Regions from separate parts of the Streptomyces sp. AA4 genome, predicted to be linked through region 3. Evidence: riboswitches for the same ligand, from Rfam matches in the RefSeq annotation. Region 3 holds a riboswitch; each other region holds the start of a gene.
The links. Region 3 has a riboswitch for S-adenosylmethionine ahead of SSMG_RS33425 (methionine ABC transporter ATP-binding protein). Riboswitches for the same ligand answer to the same signal wherever they lie in the genome.
Positions count from the first base shown of each region.

Region 1 (4,614 bases), 2.1 Mb from region 3:
CGTGGGCGCAGAACGCGCCGTCCCGCACGCCGATTCCGTACTCCGCCGACAGCACCGCCGCCAGCCAGCCGGGTTCGAATCCGTCGACTACGAAACTCACCGTGCCGACCCGGTCCACCGGCGCGTCGAAGAACCGCAGCTCGGCGAATCCGGGCAGGCTCTCGAGGCCCTTGCGCAGCCGCTCCAGCAGCGCGGCCTCATGCGCACCAACCGCGTCCCAATGCGCCGCCAGCTGTTCGCAAGCCACTCCAAGCGCATACACGCCAACGGTATTCGGCGAACCGGCCTCGTGTCGTTCCTCACCGCTGTTCCACACGACGGCTTCCTCGGTCACCAGTTTCGTCGCGCCGCCACCAGCCAGGTACGGCTCAGCGGCCCGCAGCCAGTCGCTGCGGCCGATCAGCGCTCCCGCCCCAAACGGCGCGTACAGCTTGTGCCCGGACAGCGCGACGTAGTCGACATCCAGCTCCCGCAACGAAATTCGCCGATGCGGCGCGAGCTGAGCGGCGTCGAGCGCGACCCGGGCACCGTGTTTCCGGGCCACCGCGGCGATTTCCGCGACCGGCAGCAGCTCGCCGGTCACGTTGGACGCTCCGGCGACCACCACCAGCCGGGGCCCCTGCGGGCATTCCGCGAGGGCTTCGTCCACAACGGACACCGCGGCGAGCCGGGTTCGCGGCAGCTGCACGCGCCGGACGTTCGGACCCCGCCACGGCAGCAGCGCGGCGTGGTGCTCGCTGTCGAACACGACCACAGAAGTCTTGCGCGGCAACGCTTTCGCCAGCAGGTTGAACGCGTCAGTGGTGTTGCGGGTGAAGATCACCGAGTCGCCGCTGCGGGCGTCCACGAACCGGCGCAGCACGTCCCGGGTCCGCTCGTACAGCCGCGTCGAGACCTGCGAAGCGAAGCCCGCGCCGCGATGCACGCTGGCGTACCAGGGAAGGAACTCGTCGACCGCCGTGCGCACCGCGTCCAGACAGGGCGCGCTGGCCGCGTGGTCGAGGTTCGCGTAGCCGATGTCGCCGCCGGTGACCAGCGGGACCCGCAACGCGGCACCAGCGACAGCGGGAACAGCAGAAACAGTTTCCGTGGACCGGTCGAGTGCGAGAGTCATGACGGCGCCTCCTCGGCGTTCCGGGGGACCCCCGGCGAGGGGCCCGCGCTTGCCCGCCGCACTGCGCGACCGGCCTGGTCCTCACCCGGGGCACCCCACCGCGGTAGGAGGGTTGCCGGCCAGCAAGCCGGGGCTTCGCGCTGGCACTCATGACCTGGAACCGAAGATAGCGGACCACCCGCGGGCGAAACCAGCCCCGTCTCGTGATCTGAGACGGCAGTCACAGATACAGTCCACAAAGGACGGAAGAATCAGGCCCCGGATTCCCCGTGCCAGCGCGCGAGGCGGCCGGCGCGGTCCACGGCCCGGATGCGCCGTTCGGTCGCGTCGCGGTCGGCGGCGGTCGTGACCACCAGAAGCTGGTCCTCGACCTGCAAGCGGCTCGTTTTCTGCGGGGTGAAGCCCGTCCCGCCGCGCACCACGAGGCTGACCGTCGCGCCGGCGGGCAGCCGCAGCTCCGACAGGTACACGCCGTGCAGTTTCGACCCCTTCTGGATGCGCACCTGCAGCAGTTCCGCGCCGAGTTCGTCGAGCGGGGCGGAGTCGACCTCGATCTCGTGCGCTTGCGTCGCCTTCGCCAGCCCGAGGATCCGCGCGAGCGGGCTGAGCGTCGCGCCCTGCAGCAGGGTGAGCACGATGACGAGCACGAAAACCGCGTCCACGAGCCGTTGCGCGCCCGGCACGCCTTCGGACAGCGGGATCATCGCGAGCACGATCGGCACCGCGCCGCGCAGCCCGGCCCAGGACAGGAACGTCACTTCCCGCCACGGCAACCGGAACGGCAGCAGCGACAGGACGACCGAGAGCGGCCGCGCGAGCAGCAGCACCACCGCGCCCGCGACCAGGCCCGGGATGAGCGTTTCGAGCAGCCGGGTCGGCGACGCGAAGAGGCCGAGCAGCACGAACAGCCCGATCTGCGCGAGCCAGCCGAGCCCTTCGGCGAACGACAGGGTGTCCGAGCGGTGCGGCAGCTTGGAGTTGCCCAGCACCAGGCCGGCGACGTAGGTGGCGAGCAGCCCGGACGCGTGCGCCAGCTGTCCCGAGGAGTACGCGAGCACGCACACCGCGACCGTCGCGAGCGGGTACAGGCCGGTCGCCGGGAGCGCGGCCCGGCGCAATGCCTGCGCGCCCAGCCAGCCGAACGCGAGCCCGAGCGCGAGGCCGGTGAGCAGTTCGTAGACCACCAGCAGCGGCAGCGACCAGTCGATCGCCTCTCCGGACGCGAGCACGACGACCGCGATGTAGGCGGGCGCGTCGTTGATGCCGGATTCCAGTTCCAGCGAGCCGACGAGCCGTTTGCCGACCCCGGCCGTGCGCAGCACGGAGAACACCGCCGCGGCGTCGGTGGACGCCAGAACCGCGCCCCACAGCAGGGCCAGCCGCCAGTCGAGGCCGAGCAGCCAGTGCAAGGCCGCGCCGGTGACCGCGATGCTGATCACCACGGCCACTGTGGACAGCAGGATTCCGGGCCCCAGCGAGGGTTTCACCGCGGACCAGCGCGTGGTGAGCCCGCCCTCGGTGAGGATCAGGACGAGCGCGGCGAGCCCGAGGGACTGGGTGAGCGCCGGATTGTCGAAGCGGATGCCGAATCCGGCCTCGCCGAGCACGACGCCGATCCCGAGATACAGCAGCAGCGACGGGAATCCGAGCCGGATGGACACCCGCACGGCGACGACCGAGACGACCAGAACCAGCGCTCCGACGCCCAGCACCATGGGAAGCTCGTCCACCGCTCCGCCTCCCTCCCGGTCGCCCGCAGGCGTCCAGAATAGTGAGGCAGTGTCCGGTTCCCGAGCGCGCACCACCGGTGCGGGGGGACCGCGCAGGTGTGTTACGAAGCCTCGGCGGCACTCACCGTCGCGAGATCGACACCGAGCGCGGCGAACGGACCCCGCGCGCCCGGCAGGACCCGGATCGCGCGCTGCTGGTCCCGCGTCAGCCATCCCGCTTCGACGGCCCGCTCCAGCACCGCCGCCGGGACCGCCCCGGCGAGATGCTCGCGCCGCTCTGTCCAATCCAGACAGTCGCGCAGCAACGGCCGCCGCGGCCGATCCGGCACCGCCACGCCGAGACCGGCCAGCACGTCGCGTCCGGCGTCGGTGAGTGCGAGCCCGTCCGACACGTCGATCAGGCCCCGTTCGACCATCCCGTCCCGCAAAGCGACCCCGAGCGTCCCGGCCAGATGGTCGTAACAACTGCGCGCGAACGACAACCGCTGCACCCGCAACGAAGTCCGCAGCCCGGACGGCCGTTTCAGTTCGGCGTGCTGCGCCAGATGCTCGATCAACTCCGCGACCCGCGGGTTCGCGAGCCGCACGTACGCGTGCCGCCCCTGCTTCACCCGGGCGACGAACCCGGCGTCGGCCAGCCGCGTGACGTGTTCGCTGGCCGTCGAGACCGCGATCCGCGCCGCGGCGGCCAGTTCGCCGACCGTCCAGGCACGGCCGTCCAGCAGGGCGAGGCACATGGTCGCGCGGCTCGGATCGGCGAGCACGGCGGCGACTTCGGCCAGTGCGACGGTTTCCATGTCCCTACGGTAGAGCGGGGACACTTCGGCCGCGGCCGAAACGAGCGCTACAGCGCGTCGAGGAACTTCGCGCCCAGTGACACGGCCGGTTTGGAGTCGTTGGCCCCTTCCAGGAACACCGCGAACGCCAGGTCGCCGCGGTAGCCGACGAACCAGCCGTGCGCTTCCGCGCCGGAGCCGAACTGCGCGGTGCCGGTCTTGCCGAACACCGAGCCGGAGCGTGCCAGGCCGGTCGCCGTGCCGCCGGTGACGACCTCGCGCATCATCCCGCGCAACGCCGACAGCACCGCGCCCGACGGCGGGTGGTAGCCGGTGTTGACCTTGGTGCCGTCCTCCCACAGCCGCGGCACGACCGCGCGCCCGGACGCCGCGGTCGCCGCCATCACCGCCGCCCCCATCGGGCTGACCTGCACCTTGCCCTGGCCGATGCCGTCCTCGACCTGCTCGTCGGGGCTCGCCGCCGGGTCGACGCGGCCCATCTCGGTGGACAGGCCCTCGATCGCGAAGTCGGCGTTGAGGCCGAACTGCGTGGCCGCCTTCGCGAGCCCGTCCGGGGGCAATTGCGACGCGAGCCGGCCGAACGTGGTGTTGCACGACTTCGCGAACGCCTGGTGCACGGTGGTCGTGCCGAGGTCGAAACCCTCGTTGGACAGCGTGCGGGTGCCGATCCGGTCGGTCAGCGGGCACGGCACCGTGGAATCCGGCGTGACGAGCCCGGCTTCCAGCGCCGCGGTCGCGGTGACGATCTTGAACGTCGACCCCGGCGCGTACTGGCCGCTGAACGCCGACGCCGCGTTGGTCACGTTGGCGTTCTGCGCCACCGCGAGCAAGTCCCCGGTGGACGGCTGGATGGCGACGAGGACCGCCTTGCCGCGGTACCCGTCGACTGCCGCCTGCGCGGCGTTCTGGGTCGCGACGCTGAGCCCGGTAGCGGCCGGTTTATGGTCGCCTTCGGGGTTTCCGAACAGCGTCT
Region 1 is NZ_GG657746.1:5,281,033-5,285,646, forward strand. Features, by position in the region: gene SSMG_RS24185 (aminotransferase class V-fold PLP-dependent enzyme) at 1-1,114, opposite strand, end outside; SAM riboswitch class IV at 1,155-1,269, opposite strand; gene SSMG_RS24190 (potassium/proton antiporter) at 1,366-2,844, opposite strand; gene SSMG_RS24195 (helix-turn-helix transcriptional regulator) at 2,946-3,641, opposite strand; gene SSMG_RS24200 (penicillin-binding transpeptidase domain-containing protein) at 3,689-4,614, opposite strand, start outside.
Region 1: another riboswitch for S-adenosylmethionine. It lies ahead of SSMG_RS24185 (aminotransferase class V-fold PLP-dependent enzyme); the one in region 3 lies ahead of SSMG_RS33425 (methionine ABC transporter ATP-binding protein).

Region 2 (4,614 bases), 1.6 Mb from region 3:
GAGCACGCCGGGCCGCTCCCCCAGGACGAGGACGGCCACGAGCACCGACACCAGCGGTCCGGTGCCGCGGGCCAGCGGGTAGACGATCGACAGGTCGCCGACCTCGTAGCCGCGCTGCAGCACGATCCCGTAGACCACGTGCAGCACCGCGGTGCCCAGCGCGGCGAACAGCCAAGTCCACTGTGGACGTTCCGGTTCGACGGCCAGCGCGACCGCGATCGCCGGGAGCATCGCCGCCGCCGAAACCGTGTAGTACAGCCAGACGAAGCGCGGACCGCCGCCGGAAACCCGTTTGGCGGCGAGGTTCCACGCGGCGTGCACGACCGCGGCGACGAGGACCATGGCGAGGGCGGTGGTGTTCATCTGCGACCCTTTCAGGTTTTCGGCGCACGCCGAAGACCGGGTCCTCCAGGCTTTTGTCCCGTCAGATGAACGGCGGGGCTCGGTGTCCCGCCGAAGGTGCCGCTCGGACCAGGCCCGCCCGCCCTCGTTGTCTTCGCGGTCTTCGCGCCCCGCCTCGGGGGCCACGGGCAGGCGACGGAACCCTAGGCACTACCGAAGCCCACCGTAACCGAGCCGGCGCCGGGATGCCGGGCGGTCGCGCGCTGCGGGGCCCTCGCCAGCGCCGCGAGCAGGGCTGTTAAGATTTTCGACTGTTGCCGTGCGGCATTCCGTCAGGGAGGAAACCCGGCAGTCCCTCGGGGCTGGTCCGGAGCCACACGAACGCGGCAGCGACCTTCACCGAGTGAAAGAGGAACGCCTCCATGGCCAACATCAAGTCGCAGGTCAAGCGCATCACGACGAACGAGAAGGCGCGGCAGCGCAACCTGGCGATCCGGTCCTCGGTGAAGACCGCGATCCGCAAGTTCCGCGAGGCCGCCGAAGCCGGTGACAAGGACAAGGCCCTCGAACTGCAGCGCGACGCCGCTCGCAAGCTCGACAAGGCCGTCACCAAGGGCGTCATCCACGCCAACCAGGCCGCGAACAAGAAGTCGGCTCTCGCGAAGCGCGCGAACCAGCTCTGAGCGCAGTCTTTCCGGAAGGCCCGGCGGCTTCGGCTGCCGGGCCTTTTCCGTGTCCCGGGGGGCGCGGCCGCCGCGGATCCGGCGGTTCACCGGCTTGCCGACGGGTCCCGCCGAGGCGCTCCCGGCAGCTGAGGGACATCGGCACCCTCGGCCGAGAGGCAGAGTCGCGGCGGCATTCGTGGTCTTCCCGACGACTCCCACCAGGTGATCCGTCAGCCGAGGGATAGCGATGCCCTCGGCCGCAAACACAGAATCCCAGCGGCATTCACGGGCTTCCCGACGACTCCCGCGAGGTGCTGCCGTCACCCGAGAAGCAGCGGTGCCCCTCGGCCGCAACCGCCGAGCGCCGACAGCGTTCACCGGCTCCCCCGCTGCGACTCCCGCCAAGTGATCCCGTCACCCGAGAAGCAGCGGCATCCCTCGGCCGCAACCGCAAAGCCCCGACAGCGTCACCACGACAACTCCGCCAAGGCGGTCCCGCCTGGAGTTCAGCGGTCTCCCTTGGCCGCGACCACGTCGAGGACCGCGCGCTGCAGGGCGTAGTTCGCGTCGGCCGCCGCGCCCTTGACCTCGGCGTTCAGCCGCGCCACGACGCGCATCGCGGTGGCCAGGCCGTCCTGGCCCCAGCCGCGGGACTGGCCTTGCGCCTTGCGGATCTTCCAGGGCGGCATGCCCAGCTCGCCCGCCATCTGGTTCGGGTTGCCGCGCCCGGCTGCGGACACACGAGCGATCGTGCGGACCGCGTCGGCGAGGGCGTCGGCCACCAGGACGTGCGGGACGCCCAGCTGCATCGCCCACTGCAGCGACTCCATCGCAGCGGCCCGGTCGCCCGCGACGGCCTTCTCCGCGACCGCGAAGCCGGTCACGTCGGCGCGTCCGGTGTGGTAGCGGCGGACCGCCTGCTCGTCGACGACTCCCCCGGTGTCGGCGACCAGCTGGGTCGCCGCCGAGGACAGTTCGCGCAGGTCCGAGCCGACCGAGTCGAGCAGCGCCATCAGGCCCGCGCCGTCGATCTTGCCGCCCGCGCGGCGCACCTCGTTGCGGACGAACGCCTCGCGCTCGGCGGGCTTGGTCAGCTTCGGGCATTCGGTGATCTCCGCGCCCGCTTTTTTCAACGCGCCCGGCAGCGCCTTGGCGGCCTTGCTCCGCCCGCCGCCGCTGTGCACGACCACGAGGACGATGCCGTCGGCCGGCGCCTTCACGTACGCGAGGACCGCGTCGGACAGCTCCTGCGAGATGTCCTGGGCCGACTCCAGCACGATCACGCGCCCCTCGGCGAACAGCGACGGGCTCACCAGCTCGGCCAGCGCCGGCGGTGTGAGATCGGACACCCGCGTCCGCGTGAGGTCCGCCGTCGGGTCCGCGGCCCTGGCCGCGTCGAGGGACGCTCGCACAGCCCGTTCGATGAGCAGTTCTTCCTCGCCCGTGACGAGGTGCAGCGGCGCGGGTGCGGTGGTCACCCGGCCATCTTCTCACCCGGCCGCCGGGCCGTCCGCTCCGGTGATGTGGCCCGCCTCCGTGGCACGAGCTGATCGGGATGTCGTACGGTGTAGCCGAGGACGCGCCCTGCGGCGCTCCGACAACCGAATACCGCTCATCCAGAGGGGCAGAGGGAACGGCCCGACGAAGCCCCGGCAACCGGCGTGCAGCCTGTCATCCCGCGATCGCGGGGTAGCTGACGACCACGGTGCCAATTCCGGCCCGCTTCGGCGGGGCAGATGAGGAAAGGAACCTCGCGATGACTGCAGCCCTCAGCGCCACCTCCGCCAACAAGACGATCGACCTCGGTCCGGCCGTCGAACTGGTGTCGAAGGAAGAAGGGCACCGGCAGCCGCTCGCTCCGGAATTCGTCTCCGTCGAAGACTTCTCGCCGCTCGAGGTCGCCTACGACTTCGGCCGCGTCCGCCGCGAGGACATCGAGGCGGGCCCGCGCAACATCTGGCGTTACAAGAAACTCCTCCCTGTCCCCTCGACCGTCGAGGAGACTCCGAACACCGAACCCGGCTGTACCCGGCTCGTGCGCGCCGACCGGCTCGCGAAGGAGCTCGGCCTCAAGAGCCTGTGGGTCAAGGACGACACCGGCAACCCGACGCACTCGTTCAAGGACCGCGTGGTCGCCGTCGCGCTCGCGGCCGCCCGCGAGTTCGGCTTCGAGGTCCTCGCGTGTCCCTCGACCGGCAACCTGGCCAACGCGACCGCCGCCGCCGCGGCGCGCGCCGGCTGGCGGTCGGTCGTGCTGATCCCGAAGAACCTCGAGCGCGCGAAGATCCTCACCACCGCCGTCTACGACGGCGACCTGATCGCGGTCGACGGCAACTACGACGACGTGAACCGGCTCGCCACCGAGCTGGCCGCCGAGCACCCGAAGTGGGCGTTCGTGAACGTCAACGTCCGCCCGTACTACTCCGAGGGCTCGAAAACGCTCGCCTACGAGGTCGCCGAGCAGCTCGGCTGGCGCATCCCCGAGCAGATCGTCGTCCCGATCGCCTCCGGTTCCCAGCTCACCAAGGTGGACAAGGGTTTCCGCGAACTCGGCCAGCTCGGCCTCGTGGACGCCAGCCCGTACAAGGTGTTCGGCGCGCAGGCCACCGGCTGCTCGCCGGTCTCCACCGCGTACCGCAACGGCCACGACGTGGTCCAGCCGGTCAAGCCGGACACCATCGCCCGCTCGCTCGCGATCGGCAACCCGGCCGACGGCCCGTACGTGCTCGACGTGGTCAACCGCACCGGCGGCGCGATCGAGGACGTCACCGACGAAGAGGTCGTCGAAGGCATCCGGCTGCTCGCGCGCACCGAAGGCATCTTCACCGAGACGGCCGGCGGCGTCACCGTGGCGACCGCGAAGAAGCTCGTCGAAACCGGCAAGCTCGACCCGGACGCCGAAACCGTCCTCCTCATCACCGGCGACGGCCTCAAGACCCTCGACGCGGTCGAGAACCACCTCGGCCCGAAGGCCACCGTGCCGCCGTCCGCCGAAGCCGTCGCCAAGGCGCTCGGCTACTGACGCACCGGCCCGGGGTCCGTCGCGCTACCGCGGCGGACCCCGCGGCTCGCCCCGGCGCGCGACCGCCGGCCCGCTTCCCTCGGGCACAACGGCGGTGTCGCCGTCGACGTCGGTCCGGGTGACCAGCACTCCCATCGTCCCGAGAACGTCCACTGTGGACTTGCTCGGATGCCCGTATCCGTTGCCCGCGCCGACACTGATCAGCGCCGTGCGCGGCCGCACCGCCGCGAGGAACTGCGGCAGCGAATACCTCGAACCGTGGTGCGGCACCTTCAACACGTCAGCCCGCAGGTCGACGCCCTCGGCGAGCAGATCCGCCTGTGCGGCAAGTTCGACGTCTCCGGTCAGCAGGACCCGGCCGGCGCCGGTGTCCGCGCGCAGGACGACCGAACTGTTGTTGATCATCGTGCCGTCCTGCAACGCTGGTGACCGCGTGGTGGCGTAGCGCGGACCTAGTACGTCCAGCGACAGCCCCGGCCATTCCAGCCGCTGCCCTTCGCTCAACTGCACCAGCGGCACACCCCGACGCCGCGCCTCGCCGGAGACCGACTGCCACGCCCACGCGGGCGCGCGCCCTGGTCCGAC
Region 2 is NZ_GG657746.1:5,773,742-5,778,355, forward strand. Features, by position in the region: gene SSMG_RS26405 (DMT family transporter) at 1-363, opposite strand, end outside; gene rpsT (30S ribosomal protein S20) at 765-1,025, shown strand; gene holA (DNA polymerase III subunit delta) at 1,514-2,485, opposite strand; SAM riboswitch class I at 2,617-2,750, shown strand; gene thrC (threonine synthase) at 2,764-4,029, shown strand; gene SSMG_RS26425 (ComEC/Rec2 family competence protein) at 4,054-4,614, opposite strand, start outside.
Region 2: another riboswitch for S-adenosylmethionine. It lies ahead of thrC (threonine synthase); the one in region 3 lies ahead of SSMG_RS33425 (methionine ABC transporter ATP-binding protein).

Region 3 (4,614 bases):
CGCGACCTCCCAGGTGAGGCTCGCGACGGTGTCGAGGAACCACCGGTCGTGCGTCACGACCACGACCGCGATCCGGCGGCCCAGCAGGTGATCGGCGAGCCAGCGAACGCCTTCGACGTCAAGGTGGTTGGTGGGCTCGTCGAGCACCACGAGGTCCAGTTCGCCGGTCAGCGCGGCGGCCAGCGCGACGCGCCGGCGTTCGCCGCCGGACAGGTTCGCGGTCGGGGTGTCGAGGCCGATCGCGGTGATGCCGAGACCGTCCACAATAGACCGGACGCGCGCGTCGGCGGCCCATTCGTGCTCGGCTCCGTAGCGCTGCAGCACCACGTCGCCGACCGTGCTGCCCGCGGGCAGTTCGGTGCGCTGGGTGACGACGGCCATCCGCAGGTCGCGCACCTGGCTCACCCGGCCGGAATCCGGCTCGCTCAGTCCGGAAAGGACTTCGAGCAGCGTCGTCTTGCCGCCGCCGTTGAGCCCGACGACCCCGATGCGCTGCCCCTCGGCGACGCCGAGGGAAACGTTGTCCAGCAACGGCTTCACACCGTAGGACTTGCTCACCGATTCCAGGTTGACCAGGTTGGCCATCCGGATCCTTTCCACTGTGGACTATTGAGGCAAAGTTTCAGGCGTGCACGCGCGGCGGCGCGTTGCGCGGCGCGTCGTCGCCGCCGACCACCCGGGCGCCGGGCACCGGGCCGTGCGCGACCCGCACCGTCCGGCACACTCCCGCGCCGGACAGCTCCGCGGCCACCTCGACCGCGGTTTCCGCGTCGGAGCACAGGAACGCGCACGTCGGCCCCGAGCCGGACACGCATCCGGCCAGCGCGCCGGCGTTCACCCCGGCGCGCAGCGTGCGGCGCAGACCGGGCCGCAGCGACACCGCGGCCGCCTGCAAGTCATTGCCGAGCAACAGGGCGAGTTGGCGAGGATCTCCCGACGCCAGCGCCTCCACGACCGGCGTGTGCGACCCGATCCGCGGCGGTTTGCCATCGGCGCGCAACCGGTCGAGTTCGCCGAACACCTTCGGCGTGGACAAGCCTTCCTCGTCGAAGGCCAGCACCCAATGGAACGTGTGCCGCCCGAGCACTGGCACGAGCTGCTCGCCGCGCCCGGTGCCGAGCGCGGTGCCGCCGTACAGCGCGAAGGGCACGTCGCTGCCCAGACGGCCGGCGATGGTGGCCAGCTCGTCGCGGGTGACGTCGAGCTTCCACAGCGACGAGAGCCCGACGAGCGCCGCCGCCGCGTCCGCGCTCCCGCCCGCCATGCCGCCGGCCACCGGAATGCCCTTGCGCAGCACGATTCGCACCTTCGGCGCATCCGCGTCCGGCCGTCCGGCGTAGGCGGCCAGCTCGCGCGCCGCGCGCCAGGCGAGGTTGGCGCCGTCGGTGGGCACCGTGCGCTCCCCCTCGCCGTAGACCTCGAGCCCGGGTTCGTCGGCGGCCGCGACGGTCACCTCGTCGGTGAGCGAAAGCGCCTGGAAGACGGTGACCAGCTCGTGGAACCCGTCCGCCCGCAGGTCGCCGACGGCCAGGTGCAGGTTGACCTTGGCCGGGACCCGGACGGTGACTGGTGGTGGAACGACGGCGAGCACCCGTCCAGCCTACGTGGCTGCCGCGCGCCAGGTCCCGCCAGGAGAAAACGTCGGCACGGAAGTTCCCCCAGTCGTCGTCCCGAGGTGGCCAGGCGGGCTAATGTGGAACTACTTGGTAACTGGACGCGTACCGGCAGTCAACCTCCGGATTCGCCGACGGGAGAAGGACAAACCCGATCTGCTCCTGGTCACCGCCGAGCAGGCAGCGGCCGGGTTTCGGCCACCGGCACGATCCTGGCGGAGTTGACGCGCGGCAGTGCCGCGACGGTCGCGCTCGCCGCCGAGGCGCTGCCCGCCGCGTTCCCGTGGGCGCGGTATCTGTCGAAGGAAGAGCTGCACGCGTTCGTCGGCGAATTGGTCGAGACCTCGGAGCGGGCCGAATCGCTCGGCAATCCGGTGCCCTTCGCCGCCCTCGTGGCGAAGTGGAAGCAGACCGCCGAGGCGCACGCGGATCCGGAGCTAGCGGAGATTCTTCGCCGGAACGACCACAATGGACAACCTTCAGGACAGCTGTCCTAGAACTTCGCCCAGGTGTCCTGATTCCCGGGGCGAGGTGTCCCGCGGACGCGGCGAGGGCCGCCCCGCCGAAAGGGGACGGCCCTCGAAAACCGCTTGGGCAAAGGGAAACTCAGGCGGCGACGACGCTCTGCGGACCGCGGGCCGGCTGGCTCACGTGCGCGCCCCGGTCGGAGATCCAGGACAGCGCGGCGTCGGCCCGCTCGCCGCGGACGCCGAGGCGGAACCGGGCGATCGGGGTGTCCCCGATGCGGGTGAGACCGCCGCCGATGGTGGCGAGCTCCACGTCAAAGCGGCTGGCCGCCTCGGGCAGCAGGGCGCCCACCGACGCGAAACCGATCAGGACGACGTCGACCGCGCGGTCGTACTTCGCGGACTGGGCGCGCGAGGTCTCGATCGACGGCAGCACCGCCTGCGCGGTCCAGCTGTCCGGCGTCGAGATCAGGTCGAGCACCGTGCCGCGTTCGACGATCGCACCGTTGTCGAGCACCGCGACGTCGTCGCAGACCCGGCGGACGACGTCCGCGTCCGGCGTGGTGACGACGACCGTCACACCCAGCTCGGCCCGCGCCCGGTCGAGCACGGCGAGCACCGCGCCGGCGTCCTCGGCCGCGATCCCGGCGGTCGGGTCGTCGGCGAGCAGCACCGCCGGTCCGGCGGCGAGCGCCTTCGCGACCGCGACCCGGCGGAGCTGGCCTTCGGTGAGTTCTTCGGGCTTCTGCGCGGCGCGCGGGGTGAGGCCGACGAGGTCGAGCAGCGAACCGACCCGGCTGCGCCGCTGCGGGCCGTCGACGCCGAGCTGCTCCAGCGGGCTGGCGATGTTGCCGGCGATGGTGCGCTCGGCGATCAGCTCGGGCTTGGTCCCGACGACACCCAGCTGGCGGCGGATCTCCCGCAGCCGCTTGCCGTCGAGCGTCGCGGTGTTGAGGCCGTCGAGGCGCACGACGCCGCGGTCGGGACGCTCCTGCAGCGCGATGCAGCGGGCGAGGGTCGACTTGCCGGAACCGGACGGACCCACGATCCCGAACAGGGAACCGGCTTGCACGTCAACACTCACGTCGCGCAGCGCGGCGACACGATTTCCGTGGAAGGGAAAGGACTTGGACACGTTTTCGACAGTGATCACGAAAGGGCTCCAGGCAAACGAGGCGCAGCGCCGTTTCCGGGCGCGCCAGGCGTCATCGAATTACCGTCCACTGTGGACGGCGCAAGAAAACTGCGGAAAAAACGATCAGGCGATGACCATGGAGCGTCGACACGCACATACCGAGCGGCGACCTTCGTCGACTACGCGCCGGCGGGTCAGCAGGAGCGGGCGGGTGACCCTCTTCATCGAAAACAGCCTCCATCGGTCCTGGCGGTAGCACCTGCCCTGCGGAGGGTGGTTGCTGCGACTTCGGCGAGCCAGGTCTCTCAGTCGCTCGGGATGGACGCTTTCGAGTAAAGCCGATCCCATTGGCTGAACGCAAGCGCGTTGGTGCAGATCACACGTCTGGTGGTGCCCGCATGCCGGGACCCGGCGTCCAGGACCCGGAAACCCGGAAGCTCGGTCGCCGAACAGTGCCTCGACCTGCGAAACGCGCGCGGCGGAGCCCGGCGGCGAACAAGTTCGTTCCACTGTGGACGATCAAGGAGCTTTGTGGAACAAGAGTTTTCTCGTTGTCAAGTGGGGGTCGCTCGCGGGCCGCGTGGCCCGGACAATCGGGTTCGCAGCGGGGCCGAGATAGGTCAGGGAAGCGAAGCACCTTCGGGCGGGGCCGCTGAACAATGCGGGGTGTGGAGCAAGCAAGCTCCCCCGAATGCCGAGCCGCTCGTCACAGGTGGCGGGCGGTTTCCGGGGTCCAGGCACGATCACCGAGCGTAGCTCTACGACGACGAATGACCCACAATCAGCGACGACCCAAGATCACCGGACAACGCAGCGAAACTAATGGGCTCCATCCGGAATACCCGTGGTGGCACCGCCGTTGGACGTCGCAAGGCGCACACCGTGGGAGGGGGTCACTTTGCGGCAGCCGCGATCCGCGCGAACGCGTGCACGTCCAGCTGCTCCCCGCGCGTCTTCGGATCGATCCCCGCCTCGGCGAGCAGCTCGCCGGCCCGCTCGGCGGAACCCGCCCATCCGGCCAGCGCGGCCCGCAAAGTCTTGCGCCGCTGCGAGAACGCAGCGTCGACCACCGCGAACAACCGCGCGCGATCCACTCCGGCGACCGGGTCGGTCCGGGTGAACGAGACCAGCGCGGAATCGACGTTCGGCACCGGCCAGAACACCGCGCGCGGCACGGCGGCGACCTTGCGCGCCGGGCCGTACCAAGCGAGTTTCACGCTCGGCACGCCGTAAGTCCGGCTGCCCGGTCCGGCGGCCATCCGGTCGGCGACCTCGGTCTGGACCATGACCAGCCCGCTGCGCAGCGACGGCAGCTCGGCCAGCAGGTGCAGCACCACCGGCACCGCGACGTTGTACGGCAGGTTCGCCACGATCGACACCGGCTCGGCCGGGAGGTCGG
Region 3 is NZ_GG657746.1:7,350,542-7,355,155, forward strand. Features, by position in the region: gene SSMG_RS33410 (ABC-F family ATP-binding cassette domain-containing protein) at 1-585, opposite strand, end outside; gene SSMG_RS33415 (4-(cytidine 5'-diphospho)-2-C-methyl-D-erythritol kinase) at 623-1,591, opposite strand; gene SSMG_RS33420 (hypothetical protein) at 1,835-2,110, shown strand; gene SSMG_RS33425 (methionine ABC transporter ATP-binding protein) at 2,220-3,233, opposite strand; SAM riboswitch class I at 3,450-3,540, opposite strand; gene rsmA (16S rRNA (adenine(1518)-N(6)/adenine(1519)-N(6))-dimethyltransferase RsmA) at 4,109-4,614, opposite strand, start outside.